Regions from separate parts of the Enterobacter sp. CP102 genome, predicted to be linked through region 2. Evidence: predicted binding sites of a transcription regulator. Region 2 holds the regulator's gene; each other region holds the start of a gene.
What was found. The regulator CRP, encoded in region 2, controls carbon source genes, mostly activating them, when cyclic AMP is high. The targets are predictions, from matches to a motif close to ATGTGANNNNNNTCACAT.

Region 1: a site for CRP is predicted at 5,458-5,475, ahead of serC (3-phosphoserine/phosphohydroxythreonine transaminase). Genes of this name have one in related genera too.
Region 3: a site for CRP is predicted at 5,252-5,269, ahead of N1249_RS02265 (glycine dehydrogenase). Genes of this name have one in related genera too.

The regions. Positions count from the first base shown of each region.
Region 1 is NZ_CP104014.1:1,580,872-1,589,054, forward strand. It holds gene pflB (formate C-acetyltransferase) at 1-1,516, opposite strand, end outside; gene focA (formate transporter FocA) at 1,568-2,425, opposite strand; gene ycaO (30S ribosomal protein S12 methylthiotransferase accessory factor YcaO) at 2,832-4,592, opposite strand; gene N1249_RS07390 (DUF421 domain-containing protein) at 4,720-5,412, shown strand; gene serC (3-phosphoserine/phosphohydroxythreonine transaminase) at 5,574-6,662, shown strand; gene aroA (3-phosphoshikimate 1-carboxyvinyltransferase) at 6,732-8,015, shown strand.
Region 2 is NZ_CP104014.1:4,347,641-4,355,823, forward strand. It holds gene mdcA (malonate decarboxylase subunit alpha) at 1-118, opposite strand, end outside; gene N1249_RS20615 (hydrolase) at 347-1,369, shown strand; gene N1249_RS20620 (YheU family protein) at 1,366-1,584, shown strand; gene N1249_RS20625 (phosphoribulokinase) at 1,616-2,485, shown strand; gene N1249_RS20630 (OsmC family protein) at 2,573-2,977, opposite strand; gene crp (cAMP-activated global transcriptional regulator CRP) at 3,288-3,920, shown strand; gene N1249_RS20640 (YccS/YhfK family putative transporter) at 3,978-6,065, shown strand; gene N1249_RS20645 (aspartate aminotransferase family protein) at 6,122-7,342, opposite strand; gene pabA (aminodeoxychorismate synthase component 2) at 7,429-7,992, opposite strand; gene N1249_RS20655 (putative adenosine monophosphate-protein transferase Fic) at 8,023-8,183, opposite strand, start outside.
Region 3 is NZ_CP104014.1:472,086-480,268, reverse strand. It holds gene dagF (2-dehydro-3-deoxy-phosphogluconate aldolase) at 1-409, opposite strand, end outside; gene N1249_RS02295 (DgaE family pyridoxal phosphate-dependent ammonia lyase) at 406-1,524, opposite strand; gene N1249_RS02290 (amidohydrolase/deacetylase family metallohydrolase) at 1,508-2,641, opposite strand; gene N1249_RS02285 (DUF4310 family protein) at 2,684-3,325, opposite strand; gene N1249_RS02280 (DUF4311 domain-containing protein) at 3,339-4,115, opposite strand; gene N1249_RS02275 (DUF4312 family protein) at 4,138-4,437, opposite strand; gene N1249_RS02270 (SFCGS family glycine-rich protein) at 4,440-4,802, opposite strand; gene N1249_RS02265 (glycine dehydrogenase) at 4,813-5,151, opposite strand; gene cybC (cytochrome b562) at 5,472-5,858, opposite strand; gene pmbA (metalloprotease PmbA) at 5,897-7,249, opposite strand; gene yjgA (ribosome biogenesis factor YjgA) at 7,345-7,896, shown strand; gene mpl (UDP-N-acetylmuramate:L-alanyl-gamma-D-glutamyl-meso-diaminopimelate ligase) at 7,972-8,183, opposite strand, start outside.

The sequences.
Region 1 (8,183 bases), 2.0 Mb from region 2:
TGTACTTGTCGTGCATGTAGTGGATAACGTTCAGTGCAGTGACGTACTGTTTAGCCAGCCAGTCCATGAAGTGATCCATACGATCCATCACTTCGTCGAAGTTCAGAACGTCGCCTTTGATTGGTTCTGATTTAGGACCAACCTGCATTTTCAGTTTTTCATCAACGCCGCCGTTGATTGCGTACAGCATGGTTTTCGCCAGGTTTGCACGCGCACCGAAGAACTGCATTTGTTTACCAACGACCATTGGGCTTACGCAGCACGCGATAGCGTAGTCATCGTTGTTGAAGTCCGGACGCATCAGGTCATCGTTCTCGTATTGCAGAGAAGAGGTGTCGATGGACACTTTAGCGGCGAATTTCTTGAAGTTCAGAGGCAGTTTTTCAGACCACAGAACAGTGATGTTCGGCTCCGGAGAAGGACCCATGGTGTACAGGGTGTTCAGGAAGCGGAAGCTGTTTTTGGTAACCAGAGTACGGCCATCAACGCCCATACCACCGATAGACTCAGTTGCCCAGATTGGGTCACCAGAGAACAGTTCATCATATTCAGGAGTACGCAGGAAACGAACCATACGCAGTTTCATGACCAGGTGGTCAATCATTTCCTGAGCGTCTTGTTCAGTGATTTTGCCTGCTTTGATATCACGTTCGATGTACGCATCCAGGAAGGTGGATACGCGGCCGAAGGACATTGCTGCGCCGTTCTGAGACTTAACAGCGGCCAGGTAGCCGAAGTAGGTCCACTGGATAGCTTCCTGAGCGTTGGTCGCAGGACCAGAGATATCGCAACCGTATTTAGCAGCCATCTCTTTGATCTGGCCCAGAGCACGGTGCTGTTCAGCGATTTCTTCACGCAGACGGATAGTCGCTTCCAGGTTTACGCCGTTTTCCAGATCGGACTGGAGAGAAACGAACTGCGCGTATTTGTCTTTCAGCAGGAAGTCGATACCGTACAGTGCAACACGACGGTAGTCACCGATGATACGGCCACGGCCATACGCATCTGGCAGACCAGTCAGAACGCCAGATTTACGGCAGTTCAGAATGTCTTTGGTGTAAACATCGAATACGCCCTGGTTGTGGGTTTTGCGGTATTCGGTGAAGATTTTTTTCAGCATTGGGTCCAGCTCGCGGTTGTACGCTTTGCAGGAACCTTCAACCATTTTGATACCACCGAACGGGATAATCGCACGTTTCAGTGGTGCTTCAGTTTGCAGACCAACGATTTTCTCAAGGGCTTTGTTGATGTAGCCAGCATCGTGAGAAGTAATGGTGGAAGCAACGGAGGTGTCAAAATCAACTGGCGCGTGAGTGCGGTTTTCCAGTTTAACGCCTTCCATTACGTTGTCCCACAGCTTGGTGGTCGCGTCAGTTGCGCCAGCCAGGAAGGATTCGTCACCTTCATACGGGGTGTAGTTTTTCTGAATGAAGTCACGGACGTTTACTTCATTCTGCCAGTCACCTTTAGTAAAACCTTCCCAGGCTGTGGCTAACTTCTCATTAAGTTCGGACATGTAACACCTACCTTCTTAAGTGGATTTTTTATTTACTGCCTGAGAAAACCATTAGTGATGGTCGTCGCCACGCAGGTAAATGACCCAGTATGTCAACCCAACTAACAGACCCCCACCGATAATGTTCCCGATAGTGACGGGGATCAGGTTATCAGTAATTAAGTTCATAATAGTCAGGTGAGAGAAACTTTCCGGGGTTGAACCAACTGCAGTCCAGAACTCCGGGCTCGCAAAGTTGCGGATTACAATACCCATAGGGATCATAAACATGTTTGCGATACTGTGCTCAAAGCCGCTGGCAACAAACATCGCAACCGGCAGAACCATAATCATGGCTTTGTCCATCAGGCTACGACCAGAGTAGCTCATCCAGACAGCCAGGCAGACCATCAGGTTTGCGAGAATGCCAAGAGCGACAGCTTCGATAAATGTATGGTGCATTTTGTGGTCTGCGGTTTGCAGGACGTTAAGCCCCCAGCCGCCGTTGGCTGTCATGTATTCGCCAGACAACCACATCAACAAAACAAAGAGCAGACACCCAATCAGGTTACCAACATAGACGTTTAACCAGTTACGTGCCAGTTGGCCCCAGGTAATTCTTCCGCTCGCTTTTGCGACGACAATCAGCACCGTTGAGGTGAAGAGGTCAGCGCCGCAGATGACGCAGAGGATAAGTCCCAGTGAGAAACAGATACCGCCAATCAGTTTAGCCATGCCAAATGGCATTGTGGCAGTACCTGTTGTGGCAGTGATGTAAAAGACAAAAGCAATGGAGATGAACACGCCCGCAGTGATCGCCAGATAGAAGGTCTTCATCGGGTGTTTCGTTGCTTTATAGACACCCGCTTCTTCGGCAACTTTGGCCATCGCAGCTGGGAGTAAAAGATCAAAAGGGTTGTCAGCTTTCACACTAACTCTCTCTTTATTAAGTCGGCGACGAGATACTAACAAAGCATTATAGAAGAGAAATTGATATAGATCATATCTCGCCTGGCTTATAGGCCCGCAATGCGTATGGTTTTACAACAAATGCGGAGTAAGTGTTTGATTATCCGTATAAAAATAAATTTTAAAAGTTATGAAAAGAGTTGAATTTTTTCGTTCGCGCTCCCTTAAAACAGTTAATTAAAATGGAGTATTTACCATAAAAAGTAACAGTCAAGCTCGGGTAAGTATTATTATATTTACCCGTATTTAACTTTATTATTACAATCAAAAATCATTGCGAAAGAAATAAAAAAACGGGGCAATGAAATTGCCCCGTAATATAGCCCAGACGATTGAATCCGCCTACAGTTGGTAATGTTATATGCGCTTATTTTGACCAGTAAGCGGCTTTTGCCTTCTGTAACTTCTCATACGCTTTCAGCAGTGACTGATGCGCCGGGAAGGCTTTCAGATCGCTATCTACCGCTTGCAGGCCATAGAATGGCTCTTCACCGCTCAGGGCCGCGCTGGCCGCTTCTACAGCATCTGCGCCATACATACGCACGAAGGCATTCAGATATTGCAGCGGTTGACGTTCTTCTTCCTGCGCGAGCAGCAGCAGGGTTTGCAGGCAACGGTAGTAGTTAGCACGCTCTGCGGAGAAGACGGACTGGTTGAACTCCATCGTCCATTCTGTCCATGCCAGCGCCTGATCCAGATCGCCACCCGCGAGGGCCAGCATTGCTTTCAGCTCGCCAATGCGCAGGGTGTACCAGCCATTGTCTTTACCGGTTGCCAGACCAAGCAGCTCACGCACGCGGGTAAAGTCATCGTGACCTTCGTCGTCCAGTTGTGCGATCAGGTTCAGATAGTCTTCTTTTTCCCACTCGCTACCTGGCAGTGACAGCAGCGTTTCACGAAGATGCGCACCCATGCTGTTATTTGCCAGCCACAGATCTTCTGCCGGATAAATGTCAGACATGCCAGGCACCAGAATACGGCAAGCGTATACGCTCAGGTGTTCGTAGTCGGCAATGTAGACTTCTTTATCTTCTGCTTTGAAGATAGCCATCAGGGTGGCGAACTCTTCTTCGGTGGTGCCTGCAAAGCTCCAGTCCACGAACGGGTAGTCTGCATCCTGTTTAAACATATCCCAGGAGATCAAACCGCTTGAATCGATGAAGTGGGTTTCGAGGTTCGCGTGTTCAGCCACTTCTTCGTCGTCGAAGGTTGGTGGGGTAAACACGTCGAGATCTTTCAGGCTACGGCCCTGAAGCAGCTCGGTGACCGTACGTTCCAGCGCGACGCCGAAATCAGGATGCGCACCAAAGGAAGCAAAGCAGGTCCCGTTCGCCGGGTTGAACAGCACAACGCAGATAACTGGGTATTTCCCCCCCAGAGAGCCGTCATAGGCAAAGATTGGGAACCCTTCGGCTTCCAGCTTCGCGATAGACTCCACAACGCCCGGGTAACGCGCCAGAACATCGGCCGGAATTTCAGGCAGGCTGATGGATTCTGCGATAATGCGGTTTTTAATGTGGCGTTCGAACACTTCAGACAGACCCTGAACACGCGCTTCGTTGCGGGTGTTACCGGCTGACATGCCGTTCGACACATACAGGTTACCGACGATATTCATCGGGATGTATACGGTCTGCTCGTCAGACTGACGGGTAAACGGCAGGGCGCAAATACCGCGATCTTCATTACCGGACTGCAAATCAATAAGCATACTGGCGGTCAGTTCGTTATCGGCGTCGTAAAACGCGCGCAGTCGGGCATCGAGAATGCCTTCTGGCAGTTCGTCATCTTCGGTCAGCGGGAACCATTTTTCATTCGGGTAGTGAACGAATGGACCATTAGCGATGGTGTCACCCAGCCAGAAGTCGGCGAAGAAATAGTTGGTAGACAGACGCTCAAAATACTCACCCAGCGCAGAGGCCAGTGCGGCTTTTTTGGTGGCGCCTTTACCGTTGGTAAAGCACAGCGCGCAGTCTTTGTCGCGAATATGCACGGACCAGACGTGAGGAACCGGATTCAGCCAGGAGGCTTCTTCAATATTAAAGCCCAGGTCGGTCAGTTTCTGCTGGAAGCGAGCGATGGAATCTTCCAGAGCGGCGTCTTTGCCGGGGATAAACGTTTGAGTCATGGCGTTCACTTTTATCGTACGTAAAGCGCGCAATGATACGGGTTTTGCGTGACGGGTGCTATCTTCGGCGAAAATAAATGACTGGGCTATGCTTAGTAACAGTAACCTTCTGTTAAGGCATAGAAAAATGAAAGCATTCGATCTTCATCGGATGGCATTTGACAAAGTTCCACCCGATTTTTTATGGGAGGTGGCGCTGCGTAGTCTTTATACCTTCATCCTGGTCTTTCTTTTCCTCAAAATTACCGGGCGTCGCGGCGTTCGCCAGATGTCGCTTTTTGAAGTGCTGATCATCCTGACGCTGGGGTCCGCGGCCGGGGATGTTGCCTTTTATGACGATGTGCCGATGGTGCCGGTCTTCGTGGTTTTTGTCTCGCTGGCCTTGCTGTACCGGCTGGTGATGTGGCTGATGTCGAAAAGCGAAAAGCTGGAAGATCTGCTTGAAGGAAAGCCGGTCGTTATCATCGAGGACGGACAGTTGGCCTGGGAAAATGTACAGAGCGCCAATATGACCGAGTTTGAGTTCTTTATGGAGCTGCGTCTGAATAGCGTTGAACAGCTCGGGCAGGTGCGTCTGGCAATAATGGAAACTAACGGTCAAATCAGCGTCTATTACTATTCTGACGACGAGGTGAAGCCGGGACTTTGTATCCTGCCGGATATGCTTATTGAGCGTTTCAGAACCGTACCCGAGGCGGGCGAATATGCTTGCGTGAGATGTAGCCACGTGATTGCGATGCAGCCGGGGGATCGCCAATTATGCCCTCGCTGTGCAAATCCGGAATGGACGAAGGTTAGCTGGGCCAAACGCATTACCTGACAGCCATTTTGTCGGTTTTGTCTTAGCGAGGCGGCAGATTGTATTGTGTGACGACGGGCACATTTCGCCGGTCATAAGTTTTAGACATTGCGGCGCGTGTCACTGAATGATAAAACCGATATCCACAGTAATAACTTATTGCTTTTAGCGTGGTGAGGGAAATGGCTCAAGTCTTTAATTTCAGTTCAGGTCCGGCAATGTTACCGGCGGATGTGCTCAAACAGGCTCAACAGGAACTTTGTGACTGGCAGGGGCTGGGCACGTCGGTGATGGAAATCAGTCACCGTGGCAAAGAATTTATTCAGGTGGCTGAAGAAGCAGAAAAGGATTTTCGCGATCTGCTGAATATTCCCTCGAACTACAAAGTATTGTTCTGCCACGGCGGTGGTCGCGGTCAGTTTGCTGGCGTACCGCTGAACATCCTGGGCGACAAAACCACAGCTGACTATGTTGATGCGGGCTACTGGGCAGCAAGCGCCGTTAAAGAAGCCAAAAAATACTGCTCACCAAATGTGATCGACGGCAAAATCACCGTTGATGGCCTGCGCGCTGTTAAGCCGATGAGCGAGTGGCAGCTTTCTGACAACGCTGCATACCTGCACTATTGCCCGAACGAAACCATCGACGGTATTGCCATCGATGAGACTCCGAACTTCGGCAAAGATGTGGTGGTTGCTGCCGACTTCTCCTCCACGATCCTTTCCGCGCCAATTGATGTCAGCCGTTTCGGCGTAATCTATGCGGGCGCGCAGAAAAATATCGGCCCGGCCGGGCTGACGCTGGTCATCGTGCGTGAAGATCTGCTGGGTAAAGCCCATACGTCATGCCCGTCTATCCTTGATTACACCGTGCTGAACGACAACGACTCTATGTTCAACACCCCGCCAACGTTTGCCTGGTACCTGGCAGGCCTGGTCTTCAAATGGCTGAAGCAGAATGGCGGCGTGGCGCAGATGGACAAGATCAATCAGCAAAAAGCCGATCTTCTGTACGGGGTGATTGATAAGAGCGATTTTTACCGTAACGACGTGGCGCAATCTAACCGTTCCCGCATGAACGTGCCGTTCCAGCTCGCTGACAGCAGCCTGGATAAACTCTTCCTTGAAGAGTCCTTCGCGGCGGGTCTGCAGGCGCTGAAAGGCCACCGCGTAGTGGGTGGGATGCGTGCTTCTATTTATAACGCCATGCCGCTGGAAGGTGTAAAAGCGTTAACCGATTTTATGGTCGACTTCGAACGTCGCCGCGGTTAATCACGCTGTTTTTCACCCCCGCAGTTATGCTGCGGGGTTTTTATTATGTTGAGTTGAGAGTTAAGTTTCATGGAATCCCTGACGTTACAACCTATCGCGCGGGTAGATGGCACCATTAATCTGCCTGGTTCAAAAAGTGTCTCGAACCGCGCTCTGCTGCTGGCAGCTCTGGCAAACGGCACCACCGTCCTTACAAACCTGTTGGACAGCGATGATGTTCGCCATATGCTCAATGCGCTGAAAGCGTTGGGAGTTCATTACACGCTGTCTGACGACCGTACGCGTTGCGAAGTGACCGGCAACGGCGGTGCACTGCACGCTGGCGAAGAGCTGGAACTGTTCCTCGGGAACGCCGGTACCGCGATGCGCCCGCTGGCGGCAGCACTGTGTCTGGGCAGCAACAACATTGTGCTGACCGGCGAGCCGCGCATGAAAGAGCGTCCGATCGGTCATCTGGTGGATGCCCTTCGTCAGGGTGGCGCGCAGATTGATTATCTGGAGCAGGAAAATTATCCGCCACTGCGTCTGCGCGGTGGTTTTACCGGTGGTTCCGTTGAGGTTGACGGTAGCGTATCAAGCCAGTTCCTGACCGCGTTGCTGATGACCGCGCCACTGGCACCGCAGGATACGGTTATCACCATTAAAGGTGACCTGGTTTCTAAACCTTACATCGATATCACGCTGCACCTGATGAAAACCTTCGGCGTTGACGTTGAAAACCAGGCGTACCAGCGCTTTGTGGTGCGTGGCGCGCAGCAGTACCAGTCCCCTGGCAACTACCTGGTTGAAGGCGATGCATCATCGGCGTCTTACTTCCTGGCAGCCGGTGCGATTAAAGGCGGTACGGTGAAAGTGACCGGCATTGGCCGTAACAGCGTGCAGGGCGATATCCGTTTTGCTGACGTACTGGAAAAAATGGGTGCTGTTGTGACCTGGGGTGACGATTTCATCTCCTGTACGCATGGCGAGCTGAACGCCATTGATATGGACATGAACCATATCCCGGATGCCGCGATGACTATCGCGACAGCCGCGCTGTTTGCCAAAGGTACCACCACGCTGCGTAATATCTATAACTGGCGTGTGAAAGAAACTGACCGTCTGTTTGCGATGGCGACCGAACTGCGTAAAGTGGGGGCAGAGGTAGAAGAGGGCGAAGACTACATTCGCGTAACGCCTCCGGCCAAATTGCAGGTCGCGGAAATTGGCACCTACAACGATCACCGTATGGCGATGTGTTTCTCGCTGGTGGCGTTGTCCGATACGCCTGTCACTATTCTCGACCCGAAATGTACGGCGAAAACCTTCCCGGACTACTTCGAACAGCTGGCGCGTATTAGCACGCTGGCCTGATGACAACATGCCGCATCCTGTGATGCGGCATTTCCTTACGCTTCCTGACGTTCATTCCTGCCCATTTATTCTACACTCTGCTTCATTAAATCCGTAATTTGCACGCAAAGGTAACAGTTGCGCACGTTGGCGCGTATAATGCGCGGCGTTCATGTTAACGGTATGCCT
Region 2 (8,183 bases):
TGGCGACAAGATCGCCGGTTGGCAGTACCTTGCCCTGCACCGGTACGGACGCCAGACGACGCGCTTTTTCACTGCGTCGGGTGTTCCATTGCCGGGTGGGTGTTTGCCCAGATAACATTATTAACCTCCTGATTCAGCACATCATTTTGATTTGCTTAACGCTGAATAAAGTGTGCACTCTGGTGAGAAACGCATCAATTAAGCGTAGAGACTAATCATTAGCCTGAGAGTAATAATCAGCGTAAAGATTTGTGATCGGGATCAGTTCATGTTTCGGAAAAACAGGCTAAACGGGGTACAATTCGGAAGGTATAGTAAATAACTGACAAGAATCAGCATCGCCGTTATGACCCAAATCATCCCATCAGACTTCGACATTGCAGCCGAAGAGAGCGCAGAATTTGTGCCCATGCGTGGCGTAGCCAACCGCCATTTGCAGACCATGTTGCCGCGCCTTATCCGCCGCAAGGTGCAGTTCACCCCACACTGGCAACGTCTGGACTTGCCGGACGGGGACTTTTTGGATCTCGCCTGGAGCGAAGAGCCGGAGCAGGCTAAACATAAACCCCGTCTGGTGGTGTTTCACGGTCTGGAAGGCAGCCTGTACAGCCCATATGCACATGGTCTGATCCAGGCGGCGAAAGAGCATGGCTGGCTCGGCGTGGTGATGCATTTTCGTGGGTGCAGCGGCGAGCCAAATCGCCAGAAGCGCATCTACCATTCAGGCGAAACCGAAGACGGCACCTGGTTTTTACACTGGCTGAGCGACAATTTTGGTACGGTGCCCACGGCGGCCGTGGGCTATTCGCTGGGCGGAAACATGCTGGCCTGCCTGCTGGCAAAAGAGGGCGACACGGTTCCTCTGGATGCTGCGGTGATTGTCTCTGCCCCGTTTATGCTGGAGCAGTGCAGCTACCATATGGAAAAAGGTTTTTCCCGGGTGTATCAGCGTTATCTGCTCAACCTGCTGAAAGCCAATGCCGCGCGTAAGCTTAAAGCCTACCCGGACACCCTGCCGGTGAGCCTGCGTCAGCTGAAGAAGGTGCGCCGTATTCGCGAGTTCGACGACTTGATCACTGCCAAAATTCACGGTTTTGCCGATGCGATAGATTACTATCGCCAGTGCAGCGCCATGCCGCTGTTGAGCAAAATCACCAAACCGACGCTTATCATCCATGCGAAAGATGATCCGTTCATGGATCATCACTCCATCCCCGCGCAGGAATTTCTGCCCTCCAACGTGCAGTATCAGCTGACCGAACATGGCGGCCACGTTGGCTTTGTCGGCGGCACGCTGAGACGCCCGCGGATGTGGCTGGAAACACGTATTCCAGCCTGGTTAACCGCTTTTCTGGACGGTAAAAAATGATTATCCCCTGGCAAGATCTGGCGCCCGAAACGCTCGATAATCTTATTGAAAGCTTTGTATTACGCGAAGGCACAGATTATGGTGAACAAGAACGTTCGCTTGAACAAAAGGTCAACGATGTAAAGCGCCAGCTCAAAAGTGGCGAGGTGGTGCTGGTATGGTCTGAGCTGCACGAAACGGTCAATATCATGCCCCGCAATGCCTTTCACGACTGACCTTTAACACTATTCCAGTCAGGGAGTTGCTATGTCTGCCAGACATCCGGTTATTGCCGTTACAGGCTCAAGTGGTGCGGGTACCACCACCACCAGCCTCGCCTTTCGCAAGATTTTCGCGCAACTGAATTTACGGTCCGCAGAGGTAGAAGGCGATAGCTTTCACCGCTACACCCGCCCTGAAATGGATATGGCGATCCGCAAAGCTCGCGATCTCGGCAAACACATCAGCTATTTTGGGCCAGATGCCAACGATTTCGGTCTGCTGGAGCAAACCTTCAAAGAATACGGACTGAGCGGCAAAGGCCAGTCGCGCAAGTATCTGCACACCTATGACGAAGCCGTTCCCTGGAACCAGGTGCCAGGCACTTTTACTCCCTGGCAGCCGCTTCCTGAACCTACCGACGTGCTGTTTTATGAAGGATTGCACGGCGGTGTGGTGACCACGCAGCATGACGTGGCACGCCACGTGGACCTGCTGGTCGGCGTTGTGCCGATTGTGAACCTGGAGTGGATCCAGAAGCTGACGCGCGATATCAGCGAGCGCGGTCATTCACGCGAAGCGGTGATGGATTCGGTTGTTCGTTCGATGGAAGATTACATTAACTTCCTGACGCCGCAGTTCTCACGCACCCACATCAACTTCCAGCGCGTGCCGACGGTAGATACCTCCAACCCGTTTGCGGCCAAAAGTATCCCGTCACTGGATGAGAGCTTTGTGGTGATCCATTTCCGTAATCTCGAAGGCATTGACTACCCCTGGCTGCTGGCTATGCTGCAAGGCTCGTTCATTTCTCACATGAATACGTTGGTGGTGCCGGGCGGGAAAATGGGGCTGGCGATGGAATTGATTATGACACCGCTGGTGCAGCGGCTGATGGAAGGGAAGCAGATCGCATAAGCTCGTTTTGCCCGGTGGCGCTACGCTTACCGGGCCTACGTGCGTGCTTTTGTTGGGCGGGTTAGCGCAGCGCCACCCGCCACAACATTACGCCTCGATCACTTCATACGAATGCGTTATTTTTACCGCTTTCTCCAGCATTAATGCCACAGAGCAGTATTTCTCCGCAGAAAGATCCACCGCGCGTGATACCGCAGCGTCTTTCAGCTCTTTGCCGGTCACAATAAAATGCAAATTGATGTGCGTAAACAGGCGTGGTGCTTCTTCACGACGTTCAGAAGTGAGTTTAACTTCGCAATCCGTCACGTCATGACGACCTTTTTGCAAAATCGACACCACGTCAATCGCGCTGCAACCACCTGCCGCCATCAGCACCATCTCCATTGGGCTTGGTGCTTTATCGCCGGAGTTCCCATCCATCAAAATCTGGTGTCCGGAAGCGGATTCGCCCAGGAACGTTAAACCTTCAACCCATTTCACACGCGCTTGCATATTCATTAACTCCAACGTTGCATTTTTGGTGACAGATTACGCGTACGTTACATTTCTCGCAACGGAAGGCGACCTGCATCATGCTGAAGCGAGACACCAGGAGACACGCGACAAAAGCTATGCTAAAACACTCTGGATGCTACAGTAATACATTGACGTTACACATGTATGCAGAGGACATCAAACTTTACTGGCTGCGAATATTACGACAGCCGACTTCCCAGGGTATGGGTAAGAATTCGATTGCAACCCCAGAGTCTGGATGCATCTTATGACTCTGGTGACAGCTTATAACAGAGGATAACAGCGCATGGTGCTTGGCAAACCGCAAACAGACCCGACTCTCGAATGGTTCTTGTCTCATTGCCACATTCATAAGTACCCATCGAAGAGCACGCTGATTCACCAGGGTGAAAAAGCGGAAACGTTGTATTACATCGTCAAAGGCTCGGTGGCAGTGCTGATCAAAGATGAGGAAGGGAAAGAAATGATCCTTTCTTATCTGAACCAGGGCGATTTCATCGGTGAACTGGGCCTGTTTGAAGAAGGCCAGGAACGTAGCGCCTGGGTTCGTGCAAAAACCGCGTGTGAAGTGGCCGAAATCTCTTACAAGAAATTCCGTCAGCTGATTCAGGTTAACCCTGACATCCTGATGCGTCTTTCTTCGCAGATGGCTCGCCGCCTGCAAGTCACGTCTGAGAAAGTGGGTAACCTCGCCTTCCTGGACGTAACGGGCCGTATCGCTCAGACCCTGCTGAACCTGGCGAAACAACCAGACGCAATGACCCACCCGGACGGAATGCAAATTAAAATTACCCGTCAGGAAATTGGTCAGATCGTGGGTTGCTCCCGTGAAACAGTAGGCCGTATTCTGAAAATGCTCGAAGACCAGAACCTGATCTCCGCCCACGGTAAAACCATCGTGGTTTACGGAACACGTTAATTCCGGTCAAACGGCGTGCCATCGCAAGGTGTCACGCCGTTTTTGTCTCTACTCCCCATGTGGCGCAGGCTAATTTATCACCCGGAAGTTAACTACGCACTGCGACAAACGCTGGTGTTGTGCCTTCCTGTGGCCGTGGGTTTGCTGCTGGGCCATCTGCAACAAGGTCTGTTGTTTTCCCTGGTTCCCGCCTGCTGCAACATTGCGGGTCTGGACACTCCGCATAAACGCTTTTTCAAACGCCTGATTATTGGCGGCTGTCTGTTTGCAGGCTGTAGCCTCGCCGTGCAACTGCTGCTTGCCCGTGATATTCCGCTCCCCCTGATCCTGACCGTGCTGGCCATGACGCTGGGCGTAACCGCTGAAATCAGCGCGCTACATGCCCGGTTGCTGCCCGCATCGTTGATTGCCGCCATCTTCACGCTGAGCCTCGCGGGGAATATGCCGGTATGGGAGCCGCTATTGATCTACGCGCTGGGAACCCTGTGGTACGGCGTGTTTAACTGGATCTGGTTCCGCCTGTGGCGCGAACAACCGCTGCGTGAATCGCTCAGCCTGCTCTACGTGCAGCTTGCCGACTACTGCGAAGCCAAGTACACCCTGCTCACTCAGCACACGGACCCGGAAAAATCGCTGCCGCCGCTGCTGGCGCGCCAGCAAAAAGTCGTGGATCTGATTAGCCAGTGTTACCAGCAGCTGCACATGCTCGCCGCCAATAAAAATCATGACTATAAGCGGCTGCTGCGTATCTTCCAGGTGGGTCTGGATTTGCAGGAACATATCTCTGTGAGCCTGCATCATCCGCAGGAGGTGCAAAAGCTGGTCGAGCGCAGCCACGCCGAGGCGGTGATCCGCTGGAATGCCCAAACCGTGGCAGCGCGCCTGCGCATCCTGGCTGACGATATCCTGTATCACCGCTATCCCACGCGTTTTAACATGGACAAGCAGCTCGGGGCGCTGGAGAAAATTGCCCATCAGCACGCGGATAACCCGGTGGGCCAGTTTGCGGCGTGGCACTTCAGCCGTATTTCCCGCGTCCTGCGGACTCAGCGGCCGCTTTACCCGCGTGACCTGATGGCCGATAAACAAAAGCGTCTGCCGCTGCTGCCAGCCCTGAAAAGCTATCTGTCTCTGAAATCTGCCGCGCTGCGTAATGCCGCGCGTATCAGCGTGATGCTCAGCGCCGCCAGCCTGATGGGCGTCGCGCTGCACCTGCCGAAACCGTACTGGATCTTAATGACCGTACTGTTTGTTACGCAGAACGGCTATGGTGCCACGCGGGTGCGCATTCTGCACCGGGCAGGCGGTACAATCGCGGGGCTAATCATTGCCGGCGTGACGCTGCACTTCCACGTACCAGAAGGCTATACGCTGCTGGGGATGCTGGCGATCACCATGGTGAGTTATCTGATTATTCGCAAGAACTATGGCTGGGCGATGGTGGGCTTTACGGTCACTGCGGTATATACCCTGCAACTGCTCACGCTCAATGGCGAACAGTTTATTATCGCCCGCCTGGTCGACACGCTGATTGGCTGCCTGATTGCCTTTGGCGGCCTGGTCTGGCTTTGGCCGCAGTGGCAAAGCGGGCTGTTGCGCCAGAACGCCCACGATGCGCTGGAAGCAGATCAACAAGCGATACGCCTGATCCTGAGCGACGACCCGCAGCCTTCGCCACTGGCGTATCAACGCATGAAAGTCAACCAGGCGCATAACGCCCTGTTTAACTCACTCAACCAGGCGATGCAGGAGCCGGGCTTTAATTCCCACTATCTGGCAGACATGAAACTGTGGGTAACGCACAGCCAGTTTATCGTCGAGCACATTAACGCCATGACCACGCTGGCGCGCGAGCACACCATGCTGACACCCGATCTGGCGCAGCGCTATTTGCAGTCCTGTGAGATTGCCCTGCAGCGATGTCAGCAGCGTCTGGAGTACGACGCGCCGGGAGAGGCGGGAGATTCGAACATTCTTGAAGCACCGGAAACACTGACGCATGGCCCAATGAGCACCCTGGAGCAGCATTTGCAGCGCATCCTCGGGCATCTGAGCACCATGCACACCATTTCGTCGGTGGCATGGCGTCAGCGTCCGCATCACGGAATTTGGCTAACGCGGATATTAAAGCGCACGCCGTATTGAATCACGTCCGGCTGGATTGTAGGCCCATGCAAGCGCAGCGCCGCCGGGCAATCAGGTTATCCCCGGACGATCTTCTCGACCGCCGCCGCAAAGCGGTTTAACCCGTCTTCGATGTCTTTGTCTTCAATCACCAGCGACGGCGCGAAACGCATCACGTCCGGCCCGGCATTTAGCACCATCACCCCTTCATCAGCTGCGGCGTGCAGGAAATCACGCGCACGACCTTTGTACTGCGGCTTCAGCTCAGCACCCACTAACAGCCCCATTCCGCGGATCTCGCTGAACACATCGTACTGCTCATCAATCTGCTGAAGGTGTTTCACGAACCGCTCGCGCTTCGCATTAACGCCGTTCAGCACTTCTGGTGTGTTGATGATATCGAATGCCGCACCGGCAATGGCGCAGGCCAGCGGGTTGCCGCCGTAGGTCGACCCGTGAGAACCCACGTGGAACGCGGAAGCGATATCCTGCGTGGTTAGTACCGCACTGACCGGGAAACCGCCGCCGAGCGCTTTGGCGCTGGTCAGGATATCTGGGGTCACGCCGTAGTGCATATAGGCAAAGAGATCGCCGGTACGCCCCATGCCGCTCTGGACTTCATCAAACACCAGCAGCGCCTGGTGCGCATCGCACAGTTCGCGCAGGCCTTTGAGGAATTCAGGCGTTGCCGCCGTTACGCCGCCTTCACCCTGAATCGGCTCGACCACTACCGCGCAGGTGTGGTCATCCATCACCGCTTTTACCGCGTGAAGGTCGTTAAACGGTACATGGATAATATCGGCCGGTTTCGGGCCAAAGCCATCGGAATACTTCGGCTGCCCGCCAACGGAGACGGTAAACAACGAACGCCCGTGGAAGGCGTTATGGAAGGCAATGATTTTGGTTTTGTACGGGCTATGACGGGTTGAAGCATAGTAGCGTGCCAGCTTGAAGGCCGTTTCGTTGGCTTCAGTACCGGAGTTCATGAACAGCACACGCTCAGCAAAGGTCGCGTCGATGATCTTGCGCCCCAGGCGCAGCGCAGGTTCGTTGGTAAAGACGTTACTGGTGTGCCACAGGGTTTCGCCCTGGGTTTTTAACGCCTCCACCAGCGCAGGATGACAATGACCGAGCGCCGTCACCGCAATCCCCCCCGCGAAATCAACATACTCTTTACCCTGCTGATCCCATACGCGGCTGCCCTTCCCTTTAACCGGGATAAATTCAGCCGGTGCATAAATCGGCAGGATCACTTCATCGAATGTCGCGCGGGTAATTGCTGATTGTTCAGTTGCCATGTCATGCCCATCCATTTTATGTCACATTGATTGTGAAAATATAATCACAAAATATGCATAAAAAATCACAACAAGGCAATAAAAATTCAGCGATTGAGGAAATTCGCCAGCAGCTGATGTCCCTGCTCGCTCAGGATGCTCTCAGGGTGGAACTGCACGCCTTCGAGATCCCATTCCTTATGGCGAATACCCATAATTTCGCGGGTGTCGCTCCAGGCGGTGACGTCAAAGCACGCTGGCAGCGTGGGCGGATCAATCACCAGAGAGTGATAGCGCGTTACGGTTAACGGGTTATTTAATCCGCTGAATACGCCTGTACCGTTGTGGGTAACGGGTGACGTTTTGCCGTGCATCACTTTTGCCGCACGCACGATGGTCGCCCCAAACACCTGACCAATCGCCTGATGCCCCAGGCAAACGCCCAGAATCGGCAGCTTACCGGCATACTGTTTTATCACGTCCAGAGAGATGCCTGATTCTGACGGGGTACAGGGCCCCGGTGAGATAACGATTTTCTGCGGGGCAAGCGTTTCAATATCAGCAAGGGTGATGTCGTCATTGCGGCGGACCACCACCTCCGCACCCAGTTCGCAGAAATACTGGTACAGGTTCCAGGTAAAGGAATCGTAGTTATCTATCAGCAGGATCATGGCGGCTCCACAACAAAAAGGCGCCCTATTCTACTCAGTTTCGCGCGCTTCGCTCACCACTTTACTAAAGATGGCAGTCAACGCGCTTAAATCGCCCATCGCACCACTCTGGTTGGCTACGACCCACTGCTCAGGATCGATATCGCGCCAGTCCAGCGCGTAGCCCGCATGGATGGCCAACTGGTCAAAGA
Region 3 (8,183 bases), 910 kb from region 2:
CCGCGCTGCTCAGCGGGCCGGTGGAGATTTTGACCATGCCGACAGTACCGGTCGGAGAGACCAGACCGTTGACCACGGACTCATTTTGCCCCAGCAGCGCACGGCTGGTCGCCACGCCGGTAAAGACCTGATTCACGTGCTGCGGTTGTACCTGACGGGAGATCTCACTCACCATCGCCGACTGGTTCGGATCGCCCGCGCCCAGCCCTACAGACAGCGCGTTATCAATCAGCTGGGCATATTCGCGCATATCGGCCACCGCGCTTGCCACGTCCGGGTAATTTTTGGAGAGTACGCCCACCAGCACATGGCCTTCTGCTGCTTCGTAAATGGCGCTGGCGTTAGCTTTTGAACCCGCCAGTACGTTCAGGCAGACACGGTCACGGTAAAAGTTGGGGGTCAGTTTCATGCGTTTTTCTCCTGTCCTAATACTTCGCTAATGCGGCGGTACACAATGTTCAGCTGGTCTGCGTTCACGCTGCGCACGTCCGCTTCGATAATCCCTTCGTTGGCCTTGTAGCCACGGAAGTAAATCGCATATTCGCCCTGCTTCAGGCGGTTCACCAGCTCGCCGGTGCCCACGCCGGTGGTGGCTTCGTCGAACTTGATTTCAGCGCGCGCGATATCGCGACCCGCGCTGTCCCAGACCACGCGCGCGGTGACGCCGTTCAGAGTGTTCAGCGCATCGATAAACGGCGTCATCTTCGCCACCATCTCTGCACCGCTCTCTTTGGTCGCCGTCAGGTAGTGTTCGATGGCGCAGGTCAGGCCAAGAATGCCCTCTTTACCCACTTTCATCGCACGTCCAATACCCGCCGTCTGGCGTTTCACCCACTCGACATACTGCGTTTTGCCAATCACCAGACCGCTGGTTGGCCCTTCGATCGCCTTCGCGCCGCTGTAAATCACCAGATCCGCGCCGGAACGGTAGTAAACATGCAGATCTTCTTCCGCCGCCGCATCCACAATCAGCGGCAGGCCATGTTTACGTGCCACCACGGCTGCCTGCTCTACGCTGAGCATACTTTTCTGCACGCAGTGGTGAGATTTGATGTACAGGATCGCCGCCGTGCGCGGGGTGATGGCTGCCGCCAGCTGATCGGCAGAGCATTCGTTGGCGTAGCCCGCTTCCACCAGCTTGCCGCCGCCCAGCGCCACCATGGTGCCGACCGGCGCGCCAAAGTTAACGTTGTGGCCTTTCGGCAGCACAATTTCGTTGTTCTCAATCGGCGTGACGTGCAGGTTTTCCAGCAGCCAGTCGCTGTCTTTCACCAGCACCGCCGCCACAGACTGGGCAATACCCGCAGAAGCGCAAGAGACAACGGTCGCCCCTTCCACATCCAGCAGATCCGCAATGTATTCACCGGTTTTGTTGACCAGATCTTTCATCTCGAAGTACTGGTTCATCCCGTCCATCGCCGCCTGCACCACTTCCGGGCGTGGCGTGGAGACACCCAGGGCCGTCATGCGGCCAGAGGTGTTGATGACCTGCTTTAAATTGTACTTCTCATAAATCGAAGGCATGTTCCGTGCTCCCTTGTTCGGTCATGTAGCCCTTGCCTGCGCGGATCGCGGCAAGCGGCACCAGAATGTGTTCAGCCTGAAGGCTGTCGTTTTCGGCGTCGGTTAATAACGTTGGCTGGCGCTTAATGGTGAACAGCGTCAGGTCAGCGTCGAGCCCCGGCTGGATGCGCCCTTTGCGCGTCAGGCGCAGGCCGTCGGCAGCATTTGCGGTTACGCAGTCAATGACCTGCGACAGCGACATACCGATGGCGAGGAATTTCGACATCACGCTCGCCAGCGACCCGACCGGGCCATTAATGCGGTTGCGGCAGTAGATATCCGAGCTGATGGTGTGCGGCAGAATGCCCATCGCAATGGCGCGTTTCGCCACCTCAAAACTGAAACTCGCCGTACCGTGGCCCACGTCCAGACGTACGCCGCGTTTCAGGGCGCTGGTGATGGATGCGCGCAGCTCGCCGGATGGGGTCAGAATGCGGTTCGGTTTGCCGTTGTAGCAGTGGGTAATGATGTCGCCGGAACTCAGCAGTTCAGCGATTTCGTCAAGATTTGGCGGGTTGTTGCCAATGTGCACCATCAGCGGCAGGTCGCCGTTCTCTTTCTGGATGGCTTTCGCCCGCTCCAGCGGGGTGATGCCATTTTCGCCGACCACGCTGCTGCTCATGCGCGCTTTCAGGCCGACGATAAAATCAGGGTGGCGTTTAACAGCCTGCTTCACGGCATCCGCGTCAATATTGGCCATATTGGCCAGCTCGTTCTGGGCAATCAGCCCCACGCGGGAGATATTCAGCAGGGCAAAGACCTCGGTTGAGGCTTTGCGGGTGATAGCGTAAAAATCGTCCACGTCGTCCGCGCCGGTGCTGCCCGCATCCACCACGGAGGTCACGCCGGTAGCGATGCCTACGCTGTCCGGTTCGTCGTGGTAAATCGGGGAATTCGGGTAGCAGTGTACGTGGGAGTCAATCCAGCCTGCGCTGACGAACACTTCGCCATTAAGCTCCACCGTTTTACGGGCGGGAGCGTCAATCTCGCCAAGCGCCGCGATTTTCCCGTCCTGAATGGCGATATCGGTCAGGGTATCGTCGGCAAGGCGCGCACGGCGCAGGAGTAAATCAAACATGAGGATCTCCTGATAAGACGGGCGCCGGAGCGCCCGCAGGTATTAAAGGGCGACCGGGAACAGCCAGCCCAACAGCATTGCACCGAGGATTGCACCGCCGGTAATTGGCTTCTGCCAGATATAGAACAGCAGCGCGCCCAGCAGTGAACCGACACCGATTGGAATGGAGGCGGTCATGGCGCTAAGGATAATCAACGGCCCGAGGAAGCGGCCGGAGGCGTTACCTGCGCCCATCATCACGTCAGCCCCATAGGTGGAGTTGCTCTGATTGATGGTGAATTTACGCGCCAGGATGATGACGTAGCCAATCGCCAGACCAATCACCAGGCCAGTAATCAGCGCGGCAATGAAGTTGGTCACCGGGAACATAATGCCCGCGCCCAGCAGCAGCGCGGGCACACCAAGGCCTACGCCGGTCTGGATCGCGCCGCCGATATCAAGAATACCGACCAGCGAGCCTTCGATAATACGGGCGAACAGGAAGCTTGCGCCGAAGGCCGCCACCGCGCCGTAGACGCCGGTATCGATACCCGCTTTCAGCATCGCCACGAAGGCCACTTCGTTAAACACGCCAATGCCATACAGGTAGTACATGTGCGTCCCGGCGAACACGCCGGAGGAGAGCAGGCCAACGAAGATCGGGAACGACCAGTCGGCATACCAAAAACCTTTATTCTGTTCCATGTAGAGGCTCCTGTTATTTACCGCTGAGCGAGTTGTGGATCATGTCGAGCCAGTTCGGCACGGTCAGATGGAAGGATTCGATCATCTTCATGTCGAAGCCGCGGAAGAAGCCGCTCAGCACGAACAGTGCGATGATGGCGGCCATCATCACTTTGGTGACGTGGTTCCAGCCGCTCTCTTCTACGCCTTTACCAATCAGGATACCCAGCACCAGGCCCGGTACGGCGTTACCCATAATCAGCTGCGCTGCGCCGCCAAAGACGGTGGCCCAGAAGCCCGATTTTTTGCCCGCGTCGATAGCCGCCAGCCAGAAAATCACCGGCATCACGGTGTTCACCAGCAGGTTAGCTGCCGGTACCAGCACCTTAACGGCCGTCACCTGAAGTGCAGCCGGAACGGAAGAGGCGGTAAGGTTAAGGAAGGTCACGACGATCATGCCGATCACGCCGCAGGCAATCGCCATTTTGCGTGGGTCGTGGAGTGTTTCACCGACATTACGGTTTTTGATCATCAGCGCCGCCGCGCCCCAGTTCGGGATAATGCGGTGGTCAACGTCCTGAGTGAACGCACCTGCGGCCACGGAAGAGGCCCAGGCGTTAAAGAAGAAGCCTAACCCAAAGGAGAAGTGAGAAGCCGGATCCCCTTCACAGGAGTTCAGTTCCCCCAACGTACGAAACGCGCCCATACCCTGAGTGGTAGGCGCATGAAACATGCGTGCAGCCCCGGCCCCAACACCGACGCCAACCAGGCCGCCAATGATGAGCGATTTTATTAATATAATTAAGAACATCAGTCTGCCCTTTTATGAATAATCAGCGTTGCGTGACGAAATCCACCTGGTCGAGATTGATGGCGGTCACGTTGACAGTCACATCCAGCTCCACGCTGTAGGTGCGTCTTTCCCGACGCAAAAAGAAGAACAGAAACGCTTCTTTTCGCACCGCTTCTTGCGCCTGAACAACCTGCACATCCTGTGGCTCAATACGCAGTAAGATATGCGGTGAGGCTTTCATCACCGCGACCTGAACGTGGTTGAGTGCATCGGCAAAGGCGCGCGCTTTGGCGTCGCCTTTTCCCTTCACTCTCACCGTGGTAGTGAATTGTTCTTTCATGCTTACGCGCCGTGCTTCTTCTGCCACGCCTGTACCAGACGCTCGCCCAGCTCTTCTTTATCCATAAAGCCGAAGCCGAGTACGTTGCAGCCTTCATTGATGGCAGTTACGCCCTCTTCCACTGAACGCATCCCGTATTTGGCTTTGTAGCCATATTTGGTTTGAGCGGTAATTGCACCCGCGCCGCCGCTGCCGCAGAAGGAGATGCCGAAGGTTGCATTTTCCGCTTTCATCACGTCACCCAGCTTCATATCCGCTGCCATACCCGGCACAACCACAGCGCGTCCACCTGCTTTTTCGATACCGGCCGCCACTTTCTGACCTTTACCCAGGCGATCGCCAATCACGACTGTAATTTGTTCCATGTGTTGCTCCTTAAAGGTTGTCTTTCGCGACTTCGAAGTGAACGGAAAGCAGCCAGGCTTCTTCATCAGGAAGGTTGCCAAACTGCGCGACCACTTCGCGGGCAAGTCGCATTGAATCAGGTGAAATTTCGTCGAACAATTCCGCTTCGACTTCTGGCAGCGGCTCGCCGGTCACGGACCGGTGCGCCATCGCGCGGACGTGTGAAGTCAGCATCTGTTCCTGCACTGCGTTGGGGATGATGTTGTGCCGGGCCAGCAGGGCATAAACCTGCTTAAGCATGGTGGTCGCGAGCTGCTCTGTTTGCACCGCCTGGTCTCCAACGTCGTTCATTACCGCTCCGTTAATCACTCGTCTTACCCCGTTAATGTCTCTGGGATAAAACTAACGTTGGCGGTTAATTGTTTGTAGCGAGTTGTTTTCCACTTCGAAGTGGAAAGGAGAGCGGCGGCAGTGATCTGTGCCACATAAATGCGCTGAATGATGACAATTCGCTGGTTTTACGTGATGAATATCACGCAATCCATCGACAAAACGTCAGGGTGGAAAACGAAAACAACGGGAAGGAGAGTCGCAGAAATGTGACAGCGATAGGGTTTACTTATTACGACGCATAAAAAAAGCGAGAGCATTACGCCCTCGCCTTGCGGTTGTGTCAGATGCTGAGTCTGTTAGCGGTATTTCTGGTGATAGGTGTTGCGGGTGGTCACGAACTGCTCCGCCGCCGCCTTCGCCTCTTTCACTTTACCTTCGTTCGCCAGCTTCAGCGCACCGTCAATCTGGCCGACCAGGACATCAAAACCGTGGCGGTAATCTTTCATTTCCGCGCTGTCTGCCGCTTTGCTTTCCAGCTTCGGCGGGGTCGCTTTTTGCGCGTCCAGAGCCGCTTCACGCATTTTGGTTAATGCAGCTTTCATTTCAGACGCATTATCGGTTTTCTGCACCACTTTCAGATTGGTGCCGAGGGTGCCCATATCTTCTTCAAGATCGGCAGCAAACGCTGTCGAACCAAGAACCAGCGTTGACGCCGCGACGATCGCTAACAGTTGTTTACGCATTGCTCACTTCCTTTTTTATAATTAACAAAACGCCAAATCTATTGTCCGGCAATTTTCATTTCAGGCAGAAGAACTGAACCACACTGTATATTGCTACGTGTTTCAATATCGTTACCGACCGTAACGATATTACGCCACATATCCTTCAGGTTGCCGGCGATGGTAATTTCGCTCACCGGATACTGAATTTCACCGTTTTCAACCCAGAAGCCCGCTGCACCGCGAGAGTAATCCCCGGTGATGCCGCTCACGCCTTGCCCCATCAACTCAGTGACCACCAGACCCGTGCCCATCTCTTTCAGCATCTGCTCAAAATTCAGGCCCTGTCCGGCAATACGCCAGTTGTGGATGCCGCCCGCGTGACCAGTGCTTTTCAGCCCCAGCTTGCGCGCAGAATAGTTGGTCAGCAGCCACTGGGTCAGCACGCCGTCTTTGATGATATCGCGACGTTCAGTGCGCACACCTTCGCTGTCGAACGGTGTGGAGGCCAGCCCTTTCAGCAGATGCGGGTGCTCTTCAATGGTCAGCCATTCCGGCAGGATCTGTTTGCCAAGTGAATCCAGCAGGAACGTGGACTTACGGTAAACCGAACCACCCGCAATCGCCCCGACCAGATGACCAAACAGACCGGTGGCCACTTCGTTGGCAAAAATCACCGGCGCTTTCATGGTGGAAAGTTTACGCGGTGACAAACGCGACAGCGTGCGCTCGGCGCACTCTTTACCGACCCACTCCGGAGACTGCAAATCGCCGAGCGCACGGCCAATGGTGTAAGCGTAATCACGCTCCATATCGCCGTTCTCTTCGGCAATGACGCAGCTCGAAAGCGAATGGCGGGTTGAGCAATAGCCCTGCAACATGCCGTGGCTGTTGCCGAAAACTTTGATGCCGTAGTGGCTGTTAAAGCTGCCGCCTTCGGTATTGGTGATGCGTTTATCCGCTTGCAGGGACGCCTGTTCTGCACGCGCAGCCAGTTCGATGGCCTCATCCGGGGTGACTTCCGCCGGGTGGAACAGGTCCAGATCGGGTGCGTCAAACGCCAGCAGCTCTTTATCCGCAACGCCTGCGTAAGGATCGGGTGAGGTATAGCGCGCAATGTCCAGCGCGGCCTGCACCGTACGGGCAATGGCATCCGGGCTAAGGTCAGTCGATGACGCACTACCTTTGCGATTCTGGTGATAAACCGTGATCCCCAGTGCGCCATCGCTGTTAAATTCAACATTTTCCACTTCGCCATAGCGGGTACTTACGCTAATGCCGGTGGTTTTGCTTACCGCCACTTCGGCGCCATCTGATTTACCTGAAGCCAGCGCCAGCGCTGTGGAGACTGCTTCTTCCAGAATCTTACGCTGCGCTTCAACTTGTGAGGTTACTTTCATCGCAAATGCCATACTGTAAGAGAGAGTTAAGTGAAGTCTATCAGAGAACCGTTTTTCAGTGCGCGTCTTAACTGGTAACATTAGCCTCTTTTTTTAAGGAGCCTGACATGACTAAGCAGCCCGAAGACTGGCTCGACGACGTTCCCGGTGATGACATCGAAGACGAAGATGATGAGATCATCTGGGTCAGTAAAAGTGAAATTAAACGCGACGCCGAAGAGTTAAAACACCTTGGCGCGGAAATGGTAGAACTGGGTAAAAACGCGCTGGATAAGATCCCGCTCGACCAGGATCTGCGTGATGCCATTGAACTGGCACAGAAAATAAAAAAAGAAGGCCGTCGCCGCCAGCTTCAGCTTATCGGTAAAATGTTGCGTCAGCGCGATGTTGATCCGATTCGCCAGGCTCTGGATAAGCTTAAGAACCGCCACAACCAGCAGGTTGCGTTTTTCCATAAGCTTGAGCAGATCCGTGACCGTCTGATTGAACAGGGCGATGACGCGGTACCGGAAGTCTTGAATCTGTGGCCAGACGCCGACCGCCAGCAGCTGCGTTCTTTGATCCGCAATGCGAAGAAAGAGAAAGAAGGGAATAAGCCGCCGAAGTCTGCGCGCCTGATTTTCCAGTATCTGCGCGAGCTGTCAGAGAGCGATGAGTAATCCCCTCCCCCCAAAGTGGAGAGAGGAAACACAGAAGAGTAAGCCCGGTAAGCGCAAGCGCCACCGGGCTTTTTTTTACTCTGCGGCTGCGGCTTCAGCCTTTTTCGCCAGGCCATCCAGCAGTTTCTGATGGATGCCGCCAAACCCGCCGTTGCTCATCACCAGAATGTGATCGCCAGGCTGGGCGGTTTTCACCACCATATCCGCCAGGGTATCCACATCCGCACTCCAGTGTGCTGGCTGTACGCAAGCTTCAGCAACTTCCGCCACCTGCCATGGAATGTGCT